Linked DNA regions of Methylicorpusculum oleiharenae. The protein of the gene in region 3 interacts with the protein of the main gene of each other region in a pairwise test. Links are inferred from orthologs where the notes say so. Each region holds a gene or a part of one and is shown on either strand. Other genes may lie near its edges. The genes, in order: uvrD, odhB and lpdA.

What was found.
Region 1: the proteins of lpdA (region 3) and uvrD interact in binary tests that used the Escherichia coli proteins (3 or more experiments, as listed by UniProt). The link is inferred for Methylicorpusculum oleiharenae from one-to-one orthologs.
Region 2: the proteins of lpdA (region 3) and odhB interact in binary tests that used the Escherichia coli proteins (3 or more experiments, as listed by UniProt). The link is inferred for Methylicorpusculum oleiharenae from one-to-one orthologs.

Annotation. Positions count from the first base shown.
Region 1 is NZ_WUTY02000001.1:2,130,358-2,138,304, forward strand. What follows is about bases 2,929-5,919. They hold uvrD (DNA helicase II), read left to right. Parts: upstream 2,929-3,335; coding sequence 3,336-5,504; downstream 5,505-5,919. Other genes in these bases: GO003_RS09795 (YgaP family membrane protein), read right to left, coding at 2,929-2,993. Also shown: protein-disulfide reductase DsbD, read right to left, coding at 1-1,764; divalent-cation tolerance protein CutA, read right to left, coding at 1,809-2,135; GO003_RS09790 (FxsA family protein), read left to right, coding at 2,234-2,674; more of GO003_RS09795, read right to left, coding at 2,724-2,928; GO003_RS09805 (polysaccharide biosynthesis/export family protein), read left to right, coding at 6,581-7,159; GO003_RS09810 (porin family protein), read left to right, coding at 7,213-7,947. UniProt on the Escherichia coli protein: A helicase with DNA-dependent ATPase activity. Unwinds DNA duplexes with 3'-5' polarity. Translocates on single-stranded DNA with 3'-5' polarity. Initiates unwinding more efficiently from a nicked substrate than double-stranded DNA.
Region 2 is NZ_WUTY02000001.1:5,215,766-5,223,693, forward strand. The notes cover bases 1,553-4,524. They hold odhB (2-oxoglutarate dehydrogenase complex dihydrolipoyllysine-residue succinyltransferase), read left to right. Parts: upstream 1,553-2,381; coding sequence 2,382-3,668; downstream 3,669-4,524. Other genes in these bases: GO003_RS23285 (2-oxoglutarate dehydrogenase E1 component), read left to right, coding at 1,553-2,380; lpdA (dihydrolipoyl dehydrogenase), read left to right, coding at 3,676-4,524. In the rest of the region: more of GO003_RS23285, read left to right, coding at 1-1,552; more of lpdA, read left to right, coding at 4,525-5,118; GO003_RS23300 (CHASE2 domain-containing protein), read left to right, coding at 5,263-7,548; GO003_RS23305 (FecR domain-containing protein), read left to right, coding at 7,793-7,928. UniProt on the Escherichia coli protein: E2 component of the 2-oxoglutarate dehydrogenase (OGDH) complex which catalyzes the second step in the conversion of 2-oxoglutarate to succinyl-CoA and CO(2).
Region 3 is NZ_WUTY02000001.1:2,761,647-2,769,541, reverse strand. Bases 3,168-6,106 are described here. They hold lpdA (dihydrolipoyl dehydrogenase), read left to right. Parts: upstream 3,168-3,889; coding sequence 3,890-5,323; downstream 5,324-6,106. Other genes in these bases: purN (phosphoribosylglycinamide formyltransferase), read left to right, coding at 5,336-5,911; aceF (dihydrolipoyllysine-residue acetyltransferase), read left to right, coding at 3,168-3,796. In the rest of the region: aceE (pyruvate dehydrogenase (acetyl-transferring), homodimeric type), read left to right, coding at 1-2,477; more of aceF, read left to right, coding at 2,492-3,167; aqpZ (aquaporin Z), read left to right, coding at 6,340-7,041; GO003_RS12495 (hypothetical protein), read right to left, coding at 7,128-7,895. UniProt on the Escherichia coli protein: Lipoamide dehydrogenase is a component of the glycine cleavage system as well as of the alpha-ketoacid dehydrogenase complexes.

The DNA.
Region 1 (7,947 bases), 630 kb from region 3 along the record:
CTTGAGCGGATTATGATTGCCTGCGCTTAAGCCAATCAATAATAAAACCCCGTAAATGAGCATGACGACGCCGGTTCCTTTCCACAGTTTGTGCCAGCCGCCTGCATTTTCAGGCAAAGGATCAATGGCATTGAGGTAAATCGCAGGGATTATCAGCAGAATAGCCCAGAAAAACATCGCAACTGAAGGTGCGATGATCCGTTCAAGCATCCATAACGCCATAGCCAGCATGATGACCCCGAACACCGCTTTCGTTGAATTAAGCCAGCGGCCCGCTTTGGGAAGCAGTTTTCCTGCCGAAGCACCGACCAGTAGCAAAGGGATGCCCATGCCGAAGCCCATTGCGAATAACGCCGATCCGCCCAGGACCGCATCGCCGGTCTGACCGATATAAATCAAAGCACCGGCCAGTGGAGCCGCAACGCACGGCCCAACGATCAGCGATGATAGCGAACCCATGATGGCCGCACCCCAAAGTGAGCCATCGCGATGTTGATTGCTGGAGTCATGGATTTTGGCTTGCAGTGATTTGGGGAGTTCCAGCTGGTAAAAACCGAACATCGACAAGGCGAGCAAGATAAAGATGGCGCTGAATGTGCCGACGATCCAGGGTTGCTGAAACGTGGCTTGCAGATTACTGCCGAATAAAGCCGCCAAAACGCCAAAGAGCGTATAAGTCGCTGCTGAAGCGACAACGTAGCTTAAAGAAAGCATGAAAGCTCTTCTCGTCGAAAGCGGATGGCCTTGGCCGACGATAATGCCGGAAAGAATAGGTATCATCGGAAAAATGCACGGTGTGAAAGCCAGCAGCAGTCCAAAACCCAAAAAACTCGCCAGGGTCAGCCAGAAACTGTCATGTTGCATGGATGACACAATACTGTCCTGTTCAGACAAGGTGGTATTGCCCGGTTTTGCCGCCTCTGCCGGAGCAGATATTACCGGCAGCACAGGCAAGTTCAGTTCAACGATTTTCTCCATGGGCGGGTAACAGACGCCCCGGTCGGCGCACCCCTGGAATTTAGCCTTTAATTTAATAGCTTGAGCGGCGGCGGTCGTTCTGATGAGCGGAATACTGAGCTTCAATTCTCCGTATAGGGTTTCCACCTCGCCAAAAGCCTCGTCAAATTGCTGTTTGCCATGCGGTAACTCAAAAGCGCCCAGCTTTACATCCTCTGCACCTATGATTTCCAGCTGAAATTTTTCTCGGTACAAATAATAACCGTCAGCAATTTGCCAGGTCAGCTCCAGCCGGTCAGGGGCTGCAACTGTTGCGAAAAATGGAAATGCCTCATCCGGTGGCAGTAGTTCATCCTGGAAAAAGCGTTGCTTGATGGTCCCCAAGCTATTGATCAGGGCGTTTGCCGATGGCGGGATGCCGGTCGATTGCATGGCACCGGGAATGGCGATAGTCAGCGTTGTTTTTTGCGGAGGATAACAGATCCCGGCATCCGCACACCCCTGATGTTGAACCAGAAGTTGTAAAGAGGTGGACGTTGTATCAATCTGACTGATAGGTACGGCGATATCAATGGCTTGCCGGTGCGTGATGACCTCGCCGAAAAATTCGTCGTTATAAGTGTGACCTTCAGGAAAAGCCGGTTCGCCCAGCTTGATTGAAGGCGTCAATGATTCCATCCGGATTTTATTTTGATAAAGATAATAGCCTTCAGCAATTTCAAAACTGACAATCAGCTTATCCCGCGCAGCCGCCTTGACTGATAATTTGAATGCCTGTTCAACGGGCAAAAGATCACTTTCTGCCAAGGCTGATGCCTTAAAAGCAATCAAACATAAAAGCAAAAAAGAAATTATTCTGAAGTTAAACATTGATCGATCCATTGCAGGTAGTCAGGTGCACCATTGTCGACAGTGACCGCGATGATTTCGGGAAGTTCATAGGGGTGATGGCACTTTATCAGCTTAGCGATGCGGGAGTAAAAGTCAGCGCGCGTTTTGATCAGTAATAAATGTTCATTGGCTGTTTCTATTTTATCTTGCCACCGGTACACCGAAGTCAGGCCGGGTAATAGGTTGACGCAGGCGGCCAGGTTTTGATTTATCAACAGATGGGCCAGTTTTGTTGCGGTTTGTTGATCAGGACAGGTACAAAAAATAATCTGGTAATTTTGGGACATGGCAAACCCTGAAGAGGGGGTTGGTAGAATATTGTTCTGGAAATTAAATCGGGTTCTCCTTATATTGTACCCCGTGACTTTATCAAAAGGTGTTTTTAATGAGAGCTTTCCAAGGCGTTTTTTTGCTGATTCTGCTCATTCCGATTATTGAAATTTATCTGTTAATTTCCGTAGGCGGCCTGTTGGGTGTTTTTCCTACTGTACTTCTGGTGGTATTGACGGCCGTGTTGGGTGCGGTCTTATTAAGACGGCAAGGTTTTGAGACCTGGCAGCGCTTTCAGGCATCTATGGCGCAAGGCATTGTTCCCGCTTATGAGCTGGTCGAAGGGCCTTTACTGCTGATTGCCGGAGCATTGCTGTTAACCCCCGGATTTTTTACCGATGCAGTGGGATTTATTTGTTTGGTGCCACAACTGCGCAGAAAAATCGCCCGTTACATCATTGAAAATCACTTGATTGACGGCAGCGTTTTCTCAGGGACGGCGGGTTCAAAAAAGGATACCCAGGTGCTGGAAGGTGAATACAACAAGGAAGAATGATTGGATTTAAGGCGAGGAAGGAACTACATCCCTGTAGTGTGAAGGCTGATCAGTCTTTATGACTTTCTGATTCTTCAATTGAGCTTTCAGGTGCCGCTGGGGAATCCGGAGTCAGAGTGCTTTTGTTAAGCCCTGAATAAACGGGACACCATCCTGAATAAGCTGTGGCTATCAATATCATGCCCACTATTATTAACAGTATCTTCGCGGTAAAGAGTGAGGCTAAAACCAGAGCCGCGCCGCCAAACATGCGATATTTCTTTTCCGGAACGCCGATGTTGTGTTCAAATTTAACCATTCGCTTGACATCAAAATTCATTATGATCACCCCTCATTAGTTTTTTTATTAAAATTATTGGCAACTGTTATTCCTGAAAGACCATTGCTTCTCCGACGCAGAAGACGGTTAGCGCCTATCATGAACAGTTACAGTTTTGAGCCTTTTACAAACATCATTAACAATGGTTAATAGGTTCAATAGTGCCCGAATCAAACCAGGCACACCCAATATTGATGACTATAAATCATCGATCTGATTTCCAACAACAAACCATTAATGCCGTTGGTAACCGAGTGTAATTTCACGCGAAAAATTTACCCGGCATTTCTTCAATTGGCCCTCAAATATACACAGCTAAAAAAAATGTGCAAGCGATAACAGATGGACATTACAAATATCATTGATCCTTTAAACGATGCCCAGAGACAAGCTGTTTCTGCCCCCCTTAAGCCTATTTTGGTGCTCGCAGGAGCGGGCAGCGGCAAGACCCGGGTTTTAGTGCATCGCATTGCCTGGCTGATTCAGGTGGAAGGTGTGTCGCCGCACAGCATTTTGGCGGTCACATTTACAAACAAGGCGGCAGCGGAAATGCGCACGCGTGTTGAGAGCCTGCTAGGTATTTCGGCGCGCGCCATGTGGATTGGTACTTTTCACGGCTTGGCGCACCGGCTATTGAGACGCCATGCGCAACAGGCCGGATTGCCGGAATCATTTCAGGTCATGGATTCGGATGATCAGCTCAGAGTCATTAAACGGATTTTAAAGAGCTTGAATCTGGATGATGCGCGCTGGCCGCCCAAACAAGCCCAATGGTATATCAATGCTCAAAAGGACGAGGGTGTTCGTGCCCGGCATATGGCCGATACCGGCGATTTTTATCTTCGCCAAATGTTGGCGGTTTACCGGATGTATGAAGAAATTTGTCAACAATCGGGATTGGTAGACTTTGCCGAGTTATTGCTGCGAGCTCATGAGTTGCTGAGGGATGTTCCTGATGTCTTGGCGTTTTATCAATCACGGTTTTTACAGGTGCTGGTCGACGAGTTTCAGGATACCAACACCATTCAATACGCTTGGTTGCGACTTTTAACCGGGGGTAAGGATAATCTGTTTGTTGTAGGCGATGATGATCAGTCCATCTATGGCTGGCGCGGTGCCAAGATAGAGAATATCTATCAATTTCAACAGCACTATCCGGGGCATAAGGTCATTAAACTGGAGCAGAATTACCGCTCCACCGGACACATATTAAAAGCCGCTAACCATGTGATTGCCCGCAACGAAGGACGGATGGGGAAAGAATTGTGGACCGACTCCGGTCTGGGCGATCTGATTTCACTGTATTCGGCATTCAACGAACAGGACGAAGCCTATTTTGTCGTGGAAAGGATCCGAAAATGGGTGAGCGAAGGCGGAGCGCGCAGTGATATCGCGATTTTATATCGCTCCAATGCGCAATCCCGTCAGTTCGAAGAACGGTTGATGAACACCGGGACGCCTTACCGCGTTTATGGGGGCTTACGCTTTTTCGAACGAGCCGAGGTTAAAAATGCGTTGGCTTATTTGCGGCTGATTGCCAATGCTGAAGATGATGCTTCATTTGAGCGTGTAGTCAATACACCGACGCGGGGCATAGGCGCAAAATCGCTGGATGATTTGCGTCTGTTTGCCCGAGATCAACCCTTGTCGTTATGGCAGGCAACCGAAGCATTAATTGCTCAGCAACGGTTGACACCCAGGGCGTCCGGGGCTTTGGCGGGCTTTCTGAAGCTGATCGGCAAAATGGCGGCAGAGACCGCATCCTTACCGCTTTTTGAAAAAGTCAAATGGGTTGTCGAGCATTCCGGTTTGCTTGAATTCTATCAAAAAGAAAAAGGTGATAAGGGTGAGGCTCGCGTAGAAAATCTGGAAGAGCTGGTCAATGCGGCGAAAGCCTATGTTTTTGATCAGGATAACGAAGAACAAATGGGCGAGCTCGATTTATTTTTGGCTCATGCTGCCTTGGAATCCGGTGATATGCAGAGCGGCGATTTCGAAGACTGTGTTCAGCTGATGACGCTTCACTCTGCCAAAGGACTGGAATTCAATTTGGTTTTTGTCGTGGGGATGGAAGAGGGTTTGTTTCCGTCTCAGCAATCAGTCGAAGATGCCGGACGTTTGGAAGAAGAAAGACGCTTATGCTATGTAGGCATGACCCGGGCCAAGAAACAATTGATTTTGACTTATGCGGAATCACGGCGTATCTACGGACGTGAAACCAATCCCAGGCCGTCGCGGTTTTTAAAAGAGATTCCTGCCGATACACTGCAGGAAGTGAGGCTAAGAGCTCAGATAAGCCGTCCGGTTACAGCCGTTTCGACCCTGTCTGATGCGAATAAAGCGTCCGCTTCATTTAGGTTGGGCCAGCGGGTTAGTCATGAAAAATTTGGGGAAGGTGTGGTGTTGCAAATTGATGGCAGTGGCGATCAGGAACGGGCGCAGATCAATTTCAGCGATGCCGGAATGAAATGGCTGATGCTGGCTTACGCCAATCTTCAGCGGTTGCATTAATTAGGGTCTTACAATAAGGGCAAACGCATTAAAGCACTGTAGAAAATCAGATAGTTAAAATATCCCTTTTTCCGGATCAACTATAAGATTTGGTTTATTTGAAACTTAAAAAAGGCTTCGTGTCGCTATCGCGACGCTTAAGTGGAGTCGGTTCGCGGACCGACAACCGCGATACTGCTACGAAACCCATCCTTGGGTTTCGCCCTTCGGGCAAGCTAAAGCTGTTCAAAATCGATCCCGCCGATTTTGTCTTTGCTTGTCCAAAGAAAAGTATCCAAAAGAAAAGACACCCGGAGGCCGCTGCATCCTGCGCGCTGACGATTTTACCGAGGGTTTTCGGATGGGCTATCCCTAGCCCTCCGAAAACGAGCGGCAGCCCTGCCGCTCCCCTAGCGGGCTATTCTCGGCAAAATCGCCAGTGCTCGGCGCGGCCTAACGGGACCCAGGGAAGATCACCATAAGTTAAACCAAATTGACTATGCGTTTTAAGCAACCGAATAACATATTGATATATTAATTACTTTAATGCGTTTACCCTGGTCTTACAGTAGCCTGGCCGATGGAGAAAGCGTAATTCTGATATTATTTACCCTGCTATTGTAATGAAACATTAAGATTTCTATGTTTTAATCACTGCAAAAGGTAGGGAAAATCAAATAATATCGCATTAATAGAAGCTTTTTTAGTACTGAACAAAAAAGTTTCCGGATTATAAAGGGACGGCGTAATCATCGGATAGTGCCCGAATCAATCATATCCCCTAAAGATATTCTGTTCTGAAAACATTCATTTTTATGGCCGGTTAGCAATTCTGCGATTTAATAAAGAAAAAATTGCTATAGTGTTTGTACTATTCATTTGTCAATGCGCACAACACACTCCCGGCCAACGCGCTCTAAATGTTCACTATTTTAGTCATTTGGAAATAAATGAGTGTTAAGCGTCAGAAATTTGCTGTTTAACCGGAAAAATCAACGATAAAGGGTTAGCTCTTTTCAACAGATTATCATCTGTCTTAGAAAAGACTTTATCATTAGCTATAATAAATTTTTAAGCCTGATCTTATGGAGCGTTCAATGCAGTTTAAGCCGTGGTTTTTTGGGTTGGTTTTTTCGTTGTTGCTGGTTGGCACAACTCAAGCAACAGCAGAGGAAGCGGGGTATGAGCCTGGGACATACAAAGTCGAGCCGGGTGATGTGTTAACTGTTTCCGTTTGGAAAGAAGAGGGTTTGCTGCAAGAAGTTCTCGTCAGGCCGGATGGCGGTATTTCGTTTCCTTTAGCGGGAAACATCCAGGCTCAAGGCAAAACGTTGGAGCAGATCGAATCTATCATCAGTCAGCGGCTGGCTGATTATATTGCCGATCCGGTTGTGACGGTTTCAGCCAAGCAATTGTTTGGTAATAAGGTGTATGTCATTGGTAAAGTCAATAAACCCGGCGAATATCCTATCAACAGACCGACGGATGTGATGCAGGGGTTAGCTATGGCTGCTGGAATGACGCCTTTTTCGGCGGTTAACGACATTGTTATCCTAAGACGCCACGCCGATGGACAACAAGAAGCCATTCCATTCCGTTACGGTGACGTCGAAGATGGAGATGATCTTCATCAAAATATAGTATTGCAACCTGGCGATGTGATTGTCGTACCTTAATTTTACAATTATTCAATGACGGTAATGGTTGCCCGAGGGATAGTTTTTTGAATATGACGTCTCACCTTCTAAGAACTCCGATAGGAACGGTTCTGCTCGTTCTGGCTTTGCTGCCTTTTCCGGGGCATGCAAGAGAATGGTATGCGCAGCCGTCTTCCAGTTTGCGCACTTTTTATGATGACAACTTATTGCTTAGGCAGAGCGATGATAAATTTGAGGCATTCGGTGCGACGTTATCGGCCAAGTCAAAATTCGGGGTGCGCTCCGAAATTTACGATATTGCTGGCGACGCCAGGGTCGACATCAATCGTTACGAAGCGAGAGACAACATCGACAGTGAGAATTTCTTTTTTAATGGCTTTAGCACTTACAACTTGACCGACAGGAACCAGTTCGGGCTGAAAGGCAATTACACGATGGATAACAGTATCATCAGCGAATTTGATGCTTCCGGTTTAGTTCAAGCGCTAGTTGATAGAACATCTTGGTCAATTGACCCCAGTTGGACTTATAGGCTGACTGAGCGAGCAAGCCTGACCGGCAGTTACAACCATACGGACGTGTCGTTTGCAGAAAATACCTCAAATAATTTTTTGACCAGCTATGCTACTGATTCTGCTACCTTAAATTACTCCTTGCAGTGGACTGAAAGGCTATTGTGGTACAGCGCGGTGAGTGCCTTAAGGTTTGATGTGCCCGAGACTACAACAAGTGTAACTGGTACGGTCCAGCTGCCAATTAGCGGCGGTTCCATAATTGTTCCTGGTATATCTGATACTACCAGCGGA
Region 2 (7,928 bases), 2.5 Mb from region 3 along the record:
CTTAAGAGATATTATTACCACTCTAAAAGAAATTTATTGCGGCAATATCGGAACAGAGTACATGCATATTGTCGACACCGATATGAAACGCTGGATTAAAAACCGGCTGGAAGGCGCCAAGATTCACCATAAACTGTCGGCCGACGAACAAATGTCGACACTTTTATTTCTGACCGCTGCAGAAGGCATAGAAAAATACCTGCACAATACTTTTGTAGGCCAAAAACGCTTTTCACTGGAAGGTGGCGAATCATTAATTCCTATCTTGGACAACATCCTCCAACGAGCAGGTGAGAAGCAAACGAAGGAGGTTGTGATCGGAATGGCGCATCGCGGCCGATTGAATGTCCTGGTCAACATTCTCGGAAAAAATCCAGCCAAGTTGTTTGAGGAATTTAAAGGCATACACATTCCCGCACCCGGGATGAATTCCGGTGATGTTAAATATCACATGGGGTTTTCTTCCGACATAGTTACGCCTGGCGGACCGATTCATGTGACATTGGCATTTAACCCTTCGCATCTGGAGATTATCAACCCTGTAGTGGAAGGATCGGTCAGAGCAAGACAAGACAGAGACCCCAGAGCTGACAGCCATAACACTATTTTACCGATTCTGATTCATGGCGATGCCGCGTTCGCAGGACAGGGCGTTGTGATGGAAACACTCAACATGGCAGGAACGCGCGGCTTTTCAACCGGCGGAACCGTTCATATTGTGGTGAATAACCAAATCGGCTTTACCACCAGCAACCCGGCCGACGCCAGATCCACGCTTTATTGTACAGACGTGGCCAACATGGTTCAGATTCCTGTTTTCCATGTCAACGGCGATGATCCCGAAGCGGTTTTATTTGTCGCAAAAATGGCGCTGGATTTTCGCATGACGTTTAACAAGGATGTGGTGATTGACCTCATTTGTTACCGCCGACTAGGCCATAACGAAGCGGACGAACCGGCGACGACCCAACCACTGATGTACAAATACATCAGGAACCGGCCAACGACACGCCATATATTTGCCAATAAGCTGATTGAAGACGGCGTAATTTCCAAAGAAGATGCCACTCGAATTGAACAGGACTATGTCCGGAAACTCGAATCGGGCCAAGTCGTCTCCAGGCCGATTGCCACTGAAAAAGTCTATTCTTATTCGGCCATATGGGATAAATACCTGAATAAAAAATGGACTCAAGCCTGCAAAACCGCGGTCTCCCTGGACGTGATACGTTTTTGCAACAAACAATTACAACTATTGCCCACCGGTTTTGAATTGCACCCTCGGGTCGGCAAAATAATGGACAGCCGGAGAAAAATGGCCGCTGGCGCACTCCCGTTAGATTGGGGATTTGCCGAAAATATGGCTTATGCAACCTTGGCTATGGAAAAATATAATGTCAGATTAACAGGACAGGATGTTGGCCGGGGCACGTTTTTCCACCGCCATGCCGTTCTTCACAATCAAATCGACGGCAGCACTTATCAGCCACTCAGCCATCTGGATCCCAATCAGGGTCGTGTTCAGATTTATGACTCTTTGCTTTCAGAAGAGGCGGTATTAGGCTTCGAATACGGTTACAGTTCAACCACCCCCGACTGCCTGGTCATTTGGGAAGCGCAATTCGGTGATTTCGCAAACGGCGCGCAAGTAGTAATTGACCAGTTCATTACCTCCGGAGAAACCAAGTGGGGCCGCCTCAGCGGCCTGGTCATGTTGTTGCCCCATGGATATGAAGGTCAAGGCCCGGAGCATTCATCCGCACGACTTGAACGGTATATGCAGCTCTGTGCCGAACATAATATCCAGGTTTGCACGCCAACGACGCCGGCTCAAATCTTCCACCTGTTGCGCCGCCAGATGATCAGAACATACCGCAAACCCCTGATCATTATGAGCCCCAAAAGTCTTTTGAGACACAAGCTGGCCGTATCTACACTTGAGGACCTGTCCAAAGGTAAATTCCAGACAATCATCAGCGAAACTGATTCGATAAACCCAAAAAACGTAAAGCGAATGGTGCTCTGTGCCGGGAAGGTTTATTTCGATTTACTGGAAACCCGCCGTGAAACTCATACTGAAGATGTCGCGATAGTGCGTATCGAACAACTTTATCCTTTTCCTGACAAACGGTTTAAAGATGAAATCGCTAAATATCCAAATCTTGAACTGATGATTTGGTGCCAGGAAGAACCCAAAAACCAAGGCGCCTGGTATCAAATCAGGCATCATTTCGTCGATACGCTTGCTACTCAAATCAACTTGCAATATGCTGGCAGAGCGGCCTCCGCTTCGCCGGCCGTTGGTAATTTTAAAAAGCATCTCGAACAACAAAAACAAGTCGTAGAATCCGCTTTATTCGGTAACTACAAAGGAAAATAACATGACCATTGAAGTCCGCGTTCCCGCTCTTCCGGAATCAGTTGCCGATGCAACGCTTATAAACTGGCACAAAAAACCCGGTGATTGGGTCAATAAAAATGAAAACCTTGTTGATCTTGAGACAGATAAAGTCATTCTTGAAGTACCCTCACCCAACTCAGGAATATTGAGCCAGATTGTCAAAGAAGATGGCGCCCTCGTTTTCAGTAATGATGTCCTGGCAATACTGGACACTGAAGCCTCTTCAACCTCATCCGACACCAGCCCTGCTGAAAATAAGGCAGAAGCCGTTATTGCACCGGCATCTGCGGCAAGCCCTGAAAAGATGGTTGAACAACCCGCATCCACAGCCGCCCAATCTTTGGAGGCCCATCTGAGCCCTGCCGTTCGCCGCCTGATCGTCGAGAAAAACATTGATCCAGCGCAAATCAAAGGCTCAGGCAAACATGGACGGCTGACTAAAAACGACGTTATTGAATATTTGAGTGATGAACCGCCTATAGAGCAACGGCCTATGCCGGTCAGCCCTATTGAACCTGAAAAGCCCATCGCACCGATAGAAGTGAAGACGGTAGCCGCTGCCGGCATTCGTCCCGAGCAACGAGTGCCTATGACTCGGCTGAGAGCAAAAATTGCCGAACGCTTATTACAGGCTCAACAAAATGCCGCCATGTTAACCACTTTTAATGAGGTTAACATGCATAACGTCATGGAGCTTAGAAATCAATACAAAGGCCGTTTTGAAGATAAACATAAAATCAAGCTGGGTTTTATGTCATTTTTTGTTAAAGCCTCTATTGAAGCTTTGAAAAAGTTTCCAGCAGTGAACGCCTCAATCGACGGAAACGACATCATTTATCATGGCTATTACGACATCGGCATCGCTGTATCAACACCCCGAGGCCTGATCGTCCCTGTTTTACGCGATGCGGATCAACTGGATTTTGCCGGCATTGAAAAAAGTATTGCCGATTACGGTAAAAAGGCCAAAGAAGGCAACATCAGCGTGGATGACCTGACGGGAGGCACTTTTACTATTACCAATGGTGGCATCTTCGGATCAATGCTCTCAACTCCCATCCTAAATCCGCCTCAATGCGCGATTTTAGGCATGCATGCTATAAAAGAGCGGCCAGTCGTTGAAAATGGTGAAATAATGATCCGCCCCATCATGTATCTGGCCTTGTCCTACGATCATCGACTAGTCGACGGTCGTGAAGCAGTGCAATTCCTGGCTACTATCAAAGAATGTCTAGAATCGCCTGCTCATCTGCTTCTAAATATTTAAACGGTATATTGCCATGTCAAAATATGAATCAACGTACGATGTTATAGTGTTGGGCGCCGGTCCTGCTGGTTATGTGGCAGCTATTAGAGCGGCGCAATTGGGCTTAAAAACAGCTTGCGTTGATAACTGGATGAGCCCTGACGGTAAAACCAGTTTGGGCGGAACTTACATAAATGCAGGCTGTATTTCATCAATGGCGCTTTTGGAATCTGCCAAAATCTACCATCAGATTCGGCATGACATCAAAGACCACGGTATATCCGTAGATAATATCAGCCTTGATGTTCCTAAAATGATTGCCCGCAAAGACAAAAAAGTCGATATGCTCAGCAAGCAAATCAAGCAGGTTTTTGCTGATAACGGCATTGATTTTATTCATGGCTCAGGCAAACTGATGAATGCCCGGCAAGTTTCGGCAACACCTCCTAACGGCGGCAAACCGATTATTCTTAATGCAAAAAATGTGATCCTGGCGACCGGGTCTTCACCCATTGAACTTAACTGTGCGGCTATAGACAACGATGTCATCATCGATTCGACTGCAGCGCTGAGCCTGCAAACCGTCCCAAAAAAGCTAGGTATCATAGGTGCAGGCATCATTGGCCTTGAGATTGGCGGAATCTGGAATAAACTGGGCTCAGACGTCACACTGCTGGAAGCCCAGGAAATATTCCTGCATGTAACCGATCAACAAATATCACTGGAAGCCTACAAAATTTATACCGATCAAGGTTTAGATCTGAGAATGGGCACCCGGGTTATTTCTGCAAAACGATCTAAAGATAAGGTAATCGTCGAATATCAGGATCAAGAGGGTAATCACACCTTGAAACTGGATAAACTGATTGTCGCTTCCGGACGAAAACCCAATTCCGAAAATATTGCTGCACCTGAAGCAGAACTGGTTTTAGATGAAAATGGTTACATTCATGTCGATGAAAAATGCTGCACCACTGTCCCAGGTGTCTATGCCATTGGCGATTTGACCTTACTCGGCCCGATGCTGGCTCATAAGGGACTGGAGGAAGGCGTTTTTGTTGCCGAGCAAATTGCAAACATGGAAACACCTATTAACTACGATATTATCCCGAGTGTTATCTACACGGATCCGGAAATCGCCTGGGTGGGCCATACCGAACAGGCCGTTCAAGCCATGGGTATTAAATACAATACCGGTGTATTCCCACTGAAAGCCAATGGCAGGGCAGAAGCCATTGACAAAACGGAAGGCCTGGTCAAAATCATCACCAACGCTGAAACCGATATAATCATGGGCGTCCACATCATCGGAATAAATGCATCCGAATTAATCGCAGAAGCTGTTTTGGCAATGGAGTTTTCAGCCAGCTCGGAAGATTTGGCCAGAACAATTCATGCGCACCCGACCATTTCCGAGGTCCTCCATGAAGCCGCATTAGCCATTGACAACCGTTCACTGCACTTACCTTAAGCTAAAACCCAAGCACAAAATACCGGTGATTCTGACCGTCTCACAATGACTACCGGTTGAGGAGTATCCAATAGCCAGCTCCTCAACCTCTTCTTACCCGCCGGTGATCACCGCACTTCTGAAGCTTCAGACTGTGTTACTACCATGAGTGACCAACCCCTTCACATCAGACTCAGCCGTAAGACTCATAATACCTGCTTCCAGGCAGCGCTGATCAGTTTGATGGGAATAGTTCTAAGTTTGAGTCCATTGGGCGCTTATTTTGAAGAAGAAATGGGCCTCGCCTGGTTATTCCATATGAGAGGCCCTGTTACCCCTCCCGAAGAGGTAGTCATTGTCAGCATTGACAAATCCTCTGCAGAAATCTTGCGCTTACCGGACGACCCTGAAAAATGGCCGCGTTCTTATTATGCCCAACTGATAAATAAACTGAATCAGCAAAGGCCCTCGATCATTGGTTTTAATATCATTTTTGAGGAAAGCAGGGATGCCGAAAGCGATTTGATGCTCGCTCAAGCGATGAAAGAAGGCCGCAACATTGTGCTGAGCAATTATTTAAAACAAAGCACTCTTTCTTCCATCGGACCTTTAAACCAGTTCAGATACGAAACCATCATAGAACCGATTCCCATCTTGAATCAGGTCGCATTGGGAACTGCGCCATTTCCTCTCCCCAAATCATCATCCAGCATCAAACAATTCTGGGCGTTTAAAAGCAGCGCCGGCGATATCGCCACATTTCCAGTCGCCGTGTTCCAATCTCATCTGCTGAAACAGGCTTACCCGGCAATTTTGGAACTGATCAAAACAACAGCACCGGAACTTTCCGCTCAATTTCCTCCTGATTTTGAAGGGTTGGTAAACACTCAGGATAATTTTGAAACCATACAAATCGTCCAATCAGTATTAAGCAAACAGAGATTGACAGATGACGTTCCCCATTCATCATCTGCTATCAAAGCTACACAGGGAAATGCCCACCTTTTAAAATCCTGGGCTGCCTTGCTTAAAGAAAATGACAGTCTGCTGCTTAATCATTATGGAAAAGCCGGCACCCTTACCACAATCCCTTTTTATCAGGCATTAGTCAGTGACATACTGAACCCCGATCTTTTTAGCAACAAGATTGTCCTGATCGGTTACTCAGAAAATATCATGGAAGAAAAAAACCGCGGATTTTACACCGTCTATTCTGAACAGGACGGCAGCACGATAAGCCCCATTGAACTTGCTGCAACTGCAATTGCCAATTTACTCGAGCATAGCTGGCTCAAAGCCCTACCCGTTGCTTATCAGCTGGCTTTGCTGGTTTTATGGAGCATGTTCTTATCTCTGGCCTGCCGGTTTTGTTCTTTTTCGGTCTTATTAGCCGTTATTGCATCATCATCCGCCGCTTACCTCAGTCTCGCCAGTTACTGCTTTAACCAGCATTACTTATGGCTGCCTTTATTCATTCCGATTGTTGTTCAAGCGCTTTCAGTTATCGTCACCGCGGCGGTTGGACATTATTTAGAGGGAAAGCGCGAACACAAAAATATGTTTAACGCATTCAGCCGCTATGTACCCTCAGACATGGTAAATAAAATGGCCGGCCACGGCAGTCTTGACGGTTTAAACAGTCTGGGTGAGCTTATCAATGGCGTCTGCATGGCCAGCGACGCAGGGCAATACACATCCTTGTCCGAGTCCTTGTCCCCTAAAGCCCTAAGCACGTTGATGAATCATTACTACGGCACTTTATTCCCGGAAGTGCAGCAACACGGAGGCATGATTTCCGACGTAATTGGCGATGCGATGCTGGCAATTTGGGCTAAATCGGATCATAACGACAAAGCGTTGAGAACCAGGGCCTGTCAAGCCGCTTTGGCTATTCAACAGGCGGTCGACAGGTTTAACCGCTCTCAACCCCACACACTCAACACTCGGCTTGGGCTTCATTACGGTGAAATGCACCTGGGCAACGTCGGATCAACTGATCATTTTGAATACCGGGCTGTCGGCGATGTTGTTAATACCGCAACCCGCATAGAAGGACTAAACAAAATCCTGGGCACCCGCATTTTAGTTACAAACGAGGTTGTCCATGATCTTGATCATTTTATAAAGCGGGAACTGGGGCTTTTTATTCTCAAAGGCAAAACCCACCCCGTGTGTGTCTATGAATTAATCGGTTTAAATTTATCCGGCCTTGTAAATCCCGCGGATAGAGCCAAAGATTTTGAAAACGCCCTGCATTTATTTCAGTCTTATCAATGGACTCAGGCTCATGATTCATTTTTAGCAATAGCCGAAAGGTATCCGGATGATGGGCCTGCTCGTTTTTATTTAAATTACCTCACACATCAACCCGCCCCATCAGAAGATCTAATCATTGATTTCAAACAAAAAAGCGTCATCGACTTAGGTAATATTACCACTGCCTTGCAATAGGAAAGTTTATGAACATACAATGAACTGAAGCGAAATTTTGTGATAAGGTTCATTTACTTTTTTGCAAATCGCTGGACAGTAAACTCATTTTTTAGAGAAGCTTTACGCCTCTAAATTTTGCTGCATGCATTTGCATCAACTGCTTATCCCGGACCCGTCTCTCCTTGTCATTTTCTGAAATCGACTACGATTGACTCAAGAGGTGGCGAGCCTAAGCGCCTAATTTATTTGCAATCATCTTAAAATGAACAGAATCGCTCAAGGTTACCTTTTATTAGTCCTTCTTACTTGCTCTTGTACGACCTGGGCGAAGGGGGACTGCGAGCAGTGGATCGCCAAATTGGCATCCGGACAGGGAAAGGTTGATATCCAGCATCCGA
Region 3 (7,895 bases):
CTATTTCCCTAGACCAGCAAATACAGTTTCCCGGAGACATAACGATCGAGCGGCGGATCCGGTCCTATATACGCTGGAATGCCATGATGATGGTACTGAGAGCCAATAAATATAGTAATGTCGGCGGCCATATCGCCAGTTTCGCATCGGCGGCAACCCTTTATGACATTGGTCACAACCATTTTTGGCGGGGTGCATCAGAGACTAATGACGGGGATCTTGTCTATATCCAGGGGCATTCGGCACCGGGTGATTATGCCCGCGCTTATCTGCTGGGCCGTCTAAACGAAGAACAATTGGATCGTTTCCGGCAGGAAGTTGATGGAAATGGCTTGTCTTCTTATCCGCATCCCTGGTTAATGCCCGAATTCTGGCAATTTCCAACTGTCTCGATGGGCCTGGGACCCATTATGTCGATTTATCAGGCTCGTTTTATGCGCTACCTGCAAGATCGCGGATTTGCCCAAACCGAAGGTCGTAAGGTCTGGAGTTTCCTGGGAGACGGCGAAACTGACGAACCTGAATCGCTAGGCGCTATCGGCATGGCGGGACGGGAAAAACTCGATAATCTCATTTTTGTCGTCAATTGCAATCTGCAACGTCTGGACGGACCGGTACGAGGCAACGGCAAAATTATTCAGGAACTTGAAAGCACGTTTAGAGGCGCCGGCTGGAATGTCATCAAAGTCATATGGGGCCGCCATTGGGATTCGCTCTTCGCGAGAGACAAGGACGGCTTACTGGTCAAACGCATGATGGAATGCGTTGACGGTGACTACCAGACTTTTAAAGCTAAAGACGGCGCATACGTCCGCGAATATTTTTTCAATACACCTGAACTGAAAGCGATGGTCGCAGATTTATCCGATCTGGATATTTGGCAGCTCAATCGGGGCGGACATGATCCGATGAAAATATATGCCGCATTTAATGCCGCTATAAATTATAAAGGTCAACCTACCGTCATTTTAGCCAAGACCATCAAAGGCTATTCAATGGGTGAATCGGGCGAAGCGCAAAACACCTCGCATCAACAAAAGAAAATGAGCGGCGATTCGTTAAAACGTTTCAGAGAACGTTACGAACTCCCCATTGATGAAGAAGATCTTGAAAAATTGCCTTATCTGAAATTTGCCGAAGACTCCAAAGAAATGGCGTATATGCGTAAACGCCGCGAAGAACTTGGAGGCTTTCTGCCCAACAGAAGAGCAAAGTCCACACCGCTTGAAATTCCAGTTCTGGATACCTTTAAATCCTTGCTGGAAAGCACCGGCGAAGGGCGAGAAATTTCCACGACCATGGCTTTTGTGCGCATGCTAAACATCCTGGTCAAGGACAAAAACATCGGCAACCGCATTGTTCCGATCGTGCCCGACGAATCGCGCACCTTTGGTATGGAAGGCATGTTCAGACAACTGGGCATCTGGTCTCAGGTCGGTCAACTTTATACCCCGCAGGATGCCGATCAGTTGATGTTTTACAAAGAATCCAAACACGGACAGGTTTTACAGGAAGGCATCAATGAAGCGGGCGGAATCTGTGACTGGATTGCAGCCGGTACATCTTATTCGACACACAATGTTCCATTAATTCCGTTTTTCATTTTTTATTCAATGTTCGGATTCCAGCGGATAGGCGATTTGATCTGGGCAGCAGCCGATCAACGCACGCGCGGTTTCCTGCTGGGCGGCACCGCTGGCAGAACAACCTTAAACGGAGAAGGTTTACAGCATGAAGACGGACACAGTCATATTTTTGCCAGCTCCGTTCCGAACTGCGTTTCCTATGACCCCACTTACGCCTACGAAGTCGTCGTCATTATTCAGGACGGTATGCGCAGGATGTACGCCGAACAGGAAGATATCTTTTATTACCTGACGGTCATGAACGAAAACTATGAACATCCGGCGATGCCGCAAGGTATCGAACAGGATATTCTTAAAGGTATGTATTTGTTCAAACCAGGCGGCAAGAGCAAAGCACCCCGCGTTCAATTACTGGGTTCGGGAACCATATTCAGAGAAGTGGTTGCAGCTGCGGAATTGCTTAAAGCGGACTGGAAAGTTGAAGCGGATTTATGGAGTTGTCCAAGTTTTACTGAATTAGCAAGAGATGGTCAATCATGTGATCGCTGGAATCGCCTGCATCCTACTGAAACCCCTCTCAAACCCCACGTCAAACAGTGCCTGGAAAATGCCAAAGGTCCTATTGTTGCAGCAACTGATTATATTCGTCTTTTTGCCGATCAAATTCGTCCATATATTTCAGCTCCTTACACAGTCTTGGGTACGGATGGCTTTGGAAGATCCGACAGCCGCGAAGCGTTGCGCCGTTTCTTTGAAGTCAACCGGTATCATATTGTGGTAACTGCATTAAAAAGCCTTGCTGATGCCGGAGAAATTGAATTGACCACAGTTAAAAACGCTATAACCCAGTACGGCATCAACCCAGACAGCCCTGCACCCTGGCGCTTATAACAAGGAACCGGCAAATGAGTGATTTAATTGAAATTAAAGTACCCGATTTAGGCGGCGCGACCGAGGTCGAAGTTGTTGAAGTTCTGATTAAGCCGGGCGATAGTATCGCCCCTGAGCAGACGCTGGCGGTGATGGAAAGCGATAAGGCGACGATGGATTTGCCCTCTACTCAGGCAGGAACCATTGTAGAAGTCAAAGTCAAAGTTGGCGATAAAATATCACAAGGCCACATCATTGCTTTATTCAAACCCGGCGAGAGTCTGAAAACCGAGACCGTTATTCCGGCCCAGACTCCAAAAGCCGAAGCCCCGGTAGCATCGGTTGCGGAAGCACCGATCCCGGAAGCAGCAGTTGAACCGGCAAAACCAGCTCCGGCGCCTCCGGTTGCAAGCCTTCAACCGGTTTCGATCGATACCACCGGCCAGGCAAAACCCCATGCAACTCCAGCAGTGCGATTATTTGCAAGGGAGCTGGGTATTGATCTATACAAAATCGCCAAGGGCACAGGACGAAAAGGCCGTATCCTCAAGGAAGATATCAAATCGTATGTAAAACAAACCTTGAATACCGCCCCTCAAGGCGGAACAGTGGGCATACCCGCGATTCCAGCGGTCGATTTTACTCAGTTCGGTGAAATTGAAACATTGCCTTTGAGCAAGATCAAACGCCTGACCGGACAAAATCTGACTCGAGTCTGGCTAAACCTGCCGATGGTGACCCATCATGATGAAGCGGATATCACGGATCTGGAAGACTTTCGTAAATCAATCAATAGCGAAAACAAGGAAAACAAGTTAACAGGCCTGATTTTCATCACCAAAGCGCTAGCCACGGTCATGAAGCAATTTCCCCAGTTTAACGCGTCATTATCAGCAGATGCCGGTAGCCTGATTTTCAAAAAATACTGTCATATCGGAATTGCTGTCGATACTCCAAACGGCCTTGTGGTTCCTGTTTTACGTGATGTGGACAAGAAATCCATTTTCGAATTGTCGTCCGAACTGGCCGAACTCAGCGAAAAAGCTCGTGCAGGCAAACTAAAACCTACAGACATGCAAGGCGGCTGCATGACTATTTCCAGCCTGGGCGGCATCGGTGGTACGGCTTTCACACCCATAGTCAATGCGCCTGAAGTGGCCATTCTCGGCATCACGCGGGCTAAAATGCAACCGGTATGGGATGGCAAACAGTTTGTGCCGCGATTGATACTGCCGCTGGATCTAAGCTACGACCACCGCGTCATTGATGGCGCAGAAGCCGCCCGGTTTATGGTCACGCTAAGTAAACTATTGAGTGACATCAGGCGTTTCATGCTCTGAGTGATCATCTGAATAATTTTGATTGACGCAACCCCCTCGTTTTACACGCGGCTGCCTGATTGCAATCGCATTGAACCAAAATAGGAACACCTCATGACCGATAAAGCAGCATCCCCTAATGAACAAACAGAAGTGCTTGTGTTGGGCGGCGGCCCTGGCGGATATACGGCAGCCTTCAGGGCGGCCGATCTGGGTAAACAAGTTATCCTCGTTGAACGGTATCCGGTTCTGGGCGGCGTCTGCCTCAATGTCGGCTGTATTCCTTCCAAGGCCTTGCTGCATATGGCGCAGATTATTCATGAGGCACAGGAGTTTGCTCATCACGGCGTCGAGTTTGGCCACCCGCAACTGGATTTGGACAAAATCAGAAGCTGGAAAGAAAGTGTCACCAAGGGCCTCAACACAGGATTGGACAGCCTGATCAAACAACGCAAGATTACGCTAATACAAGGTTCGGGCCATTTTATCTCCGCCAATGAAGTCCAGGTGGAATCGGCTGAAGGAACCCGCGTAATTCGCTTTGATAACGCCATCATCGCAGCCGGCTCTCAACCTACGAAAATACCTGTATTCCCTAATGATGACCCTCGTCTTTGGGATTCGACTGATGCATTGAATCTGCAGACTATTCCCGAAAAATTATTGATCGTTGGCGGCGGTATTATTGGCCTCGAAATGGCAACGGTTTACCATGCCCTGGGCTCAAAAATCAGCATTGTTGAACTGATGGATCAAATCATTCCGGGCTGTGATAAAGACTTGACCCGGCCTCTACAAAACCGTATCAAAAAACAATACGACAATATTTGGCTGGAAACACGCGTCACAGCAATTGAATCTCAGGAAGAAGGCCTGAAAGTCTCTTTCGAAGGTAGCAAAGCACCAGAAACAGAAGTTTTCAACGCGGTGCTGGTGGCAGTAGGTAGAAGGCCTAACGGCAAAAAAATCGGTGCTGAAAACGCGGGTATAGAAGTCAATGAACAAGGCTTCATTCCGGTCGATAAACAGCAACGCACGAATCTTCCCCATATTTTCGCGATCGGCGATATCGTCGGCAATCCCATGCTCGCTCATAAAGCAGTCTACGAAGGCAAAATCGCTGCCGAAGTTATTGCCGGACACAAAGCGGCGTTCGATGCCATGACCATTCCTTCTGTAGCTTATACGGATCCTGAAGTTGCGTGGATGGGGCTGTCCGAAAACCAAGCCAAAGAACAAGGCATAGAATATGATAAAGGCGTATTCCCTTGGGCTGCCAGCGGACGCTCATTGAGTATGGGCCGCAGTGAAGGCATGACCAAAGTGCTTTGCGAAAAAGGAACCGGGCGTATCATTGGCGCGGGCATTGTCGGTCCGCATGCAGGCGATCTGATCGCCGAAGCCGTCCTGGCTTTGGAAATGGGTGCCGATGCTGAAGATATCGCTTTATCCATTCACCCTCACCCCACGCTTTCCGAGACTTTAGCGTTTGCAACCGAAGTAGTCACAGGCACCATTACCGACCTTTACCTCGGTAAGAAGCGTTGATCGGCCTCTGATATGAAATTAAGTTTTCTCGCTTCCCATGGAGGCAGTTCAGCCAGGCAAATAGTAACAGCGATCCGTCAAGGCGAATTAGCCGGGTATGAAATCGGCATCCTTATTACCAATAATAAAGATGCCCCCATTTACCCATGGTGCATCGATAATCAGATTACAGTTCACCATATCAGCGCCAAAACCCATCCGGATAATGAAGATCAGGCAATCAGGGACTGTTTAGTTGAATCCCGCACTGACCTGGTCGTGTTATCCGGTTACATGAAAAAAATCGGCCCGCTGACCTTGTCGACGTTTGCTGACAAAATCCTGAACATACACCCTTCCCTGCTACCAAAACACGGTGGGCAAGGTAAATACGGAGACTATGTTCACGCTTCGGTTTTACAGTCCGGAGATGGGGTTTCAGGCGCGTCTGTTCACTGGGTGAACGGCGCCTACGATGAAGGCCCCGTATTATTACAGGAAGAAGTGCCCGTTTTTCCTGGTGATACGATTGAGACGCTGGGTCAGCGAGTTCGGGCCATCGAAGCTGAACTCTACATCAAAGTATTGAAAGACATTGCCCCCCGCTAACCTTTACTTCATCCAGCCCAACCTTGCCAGCTTGTATCTGCTTGAGTCAAGTCAACGTCTTATCACTTGTCAAATGACTGTACTTGTAATGGCTAGGGATTCGATTTTTGCTTAACTTTTTACCCACCATCTCCTTCAGCCCGGAATGATCGATAGGTAAAGACGCAACAATTTGTGTCTTTACCGGTCCAGGTATTTAATTTTTTGTCTTTGCGCCTAGCGTAATCCCTTCTGCCGCCTATGCTCAGGCGCAAAAAACAAATCAAAATAAAATCAAGTTTACAAATGACTAGATGCTCATTTTAAACTCTGATAAATTGCAACCAATTTATTAAAAAAGTGTGAAGGAGGATGCAAAAAGAGTAGTTAACATATTTGCTTAGTAAACCATAAGAAAAACAATTACTAACATTTTAGGGGAACAAATAATGGCACTTTCAAAAAAATTAGGCGCAGAATTTATCGGCACATTCTGGTTGGTATTAGGGGGTTGCGGCAGCGCAGTCCTTGCAGCTGCTTTTCCTGAAGTGGGCATCGGACTTATGGGTGTTTCATTCGCTTTCGGCTTGACCGTCTTGACGATGGCTTATGGTATCGGCCATATTTCAGGTTGTCACCTTAATCCGGCCGTTTCAATTGGACTTTGGATGGGAGGCCGGTTCGGCGCTAAAGAACTGGGGCCTTATATCGCAGCTCAGGTTTTAGGCGGCATAACAGGCGCAGCGATTCTCTATCTGATTGCAACAGGTAAAGCAGGATTTGATCTGAGCGGCGGTTTTGCGTCGAACGGTTACGGTGAGCACTCACCCGGCGGATACAGTCTTGTTGCAGCATTAGTCACTGAAGTCGTCATGACCTTCATGTTTTTGATGATCATTTTAGGTAGTACTGACAGCAGAGCTCCCCAAGGTTTTGCCCCCATTGCAATTGGCTTAGGGCTTACATTGATTCACTTGATCAGTATTCCTGTCACCAACACATCAGTTAATCCGGCAAGAAGCACTGCTGTCGCAATTTTTGCAGGTGACTGGGCTCTGTCTCAATTATGGCTGTTCTGGGTCGCGCCTATCTTAGGTGCTTTGCTTGCTGGCGTCGTTTATCGCTGGTTAGGGAACACAGATCAAGCGTAATAAGCAAGACAAATCTCTCCACAGAACGCAGCGATCTTACAAATACTGTGTCTCTGTGGAGTCTTATCCTGCTTATTTTATTAATCCTAATCCGCAATTTCAGTCCACTGACATCCGTCTTTTACGATGGGGGCAGTATGGTGATTGCCGATACCCTCGGCAATTAACGCAACTACCCGGTCATCTTTGGTATAACCGACATGTGCTTCAAGAGGATTGGCAACTTTTCCAAATCCAAAAGCATCGATCACTTTGGCAACATTGATATTTACGTTAGTTACATTAACGCACAGCCTGGAATCAAGATATTTATCTACAAATCCGTATGGTATTGCATAACTCAGTAAATCATTCGGGTCACTGAAAGCAATAATGGAGGTTTCTTTGACTGCCTTCAATTCGTATTTATCACCTTCCGGCTCACAGTAAGCTTCGTTCTGCCCTGTTACTTTTGGCAATTCCCGCCCCAACTGTAGCATCGGCAGTTGGTTCGACAACATAAAGATTTGAAATCGACGATCATGTAAAAAGTTCCTTACCCTGTCAATCGCCTTGATTTTGTAGACGCCATTGGAGTGTATTTCAGGCTCATCCAGCATGGAAACCAATCGCTGCAAGCCATCGATTGTAATCCGACTGCCTAAACTATGGGATATGAAAACGAAGTTATCATTCAGACTTTTTTCATAACTCCTATCCGATGTGCAGGTATGTTTACCGGATTTTGGTAAATCCTCCCACCCACCCAAGCCCATCCAACAAAATGCCTGTGAGAAGGCCATCAGGATATATTTTCTGCTTTCACCTAAATAGATAATAGGATCAGGGCCGGTATCATTGGAAAACTTCTTCAT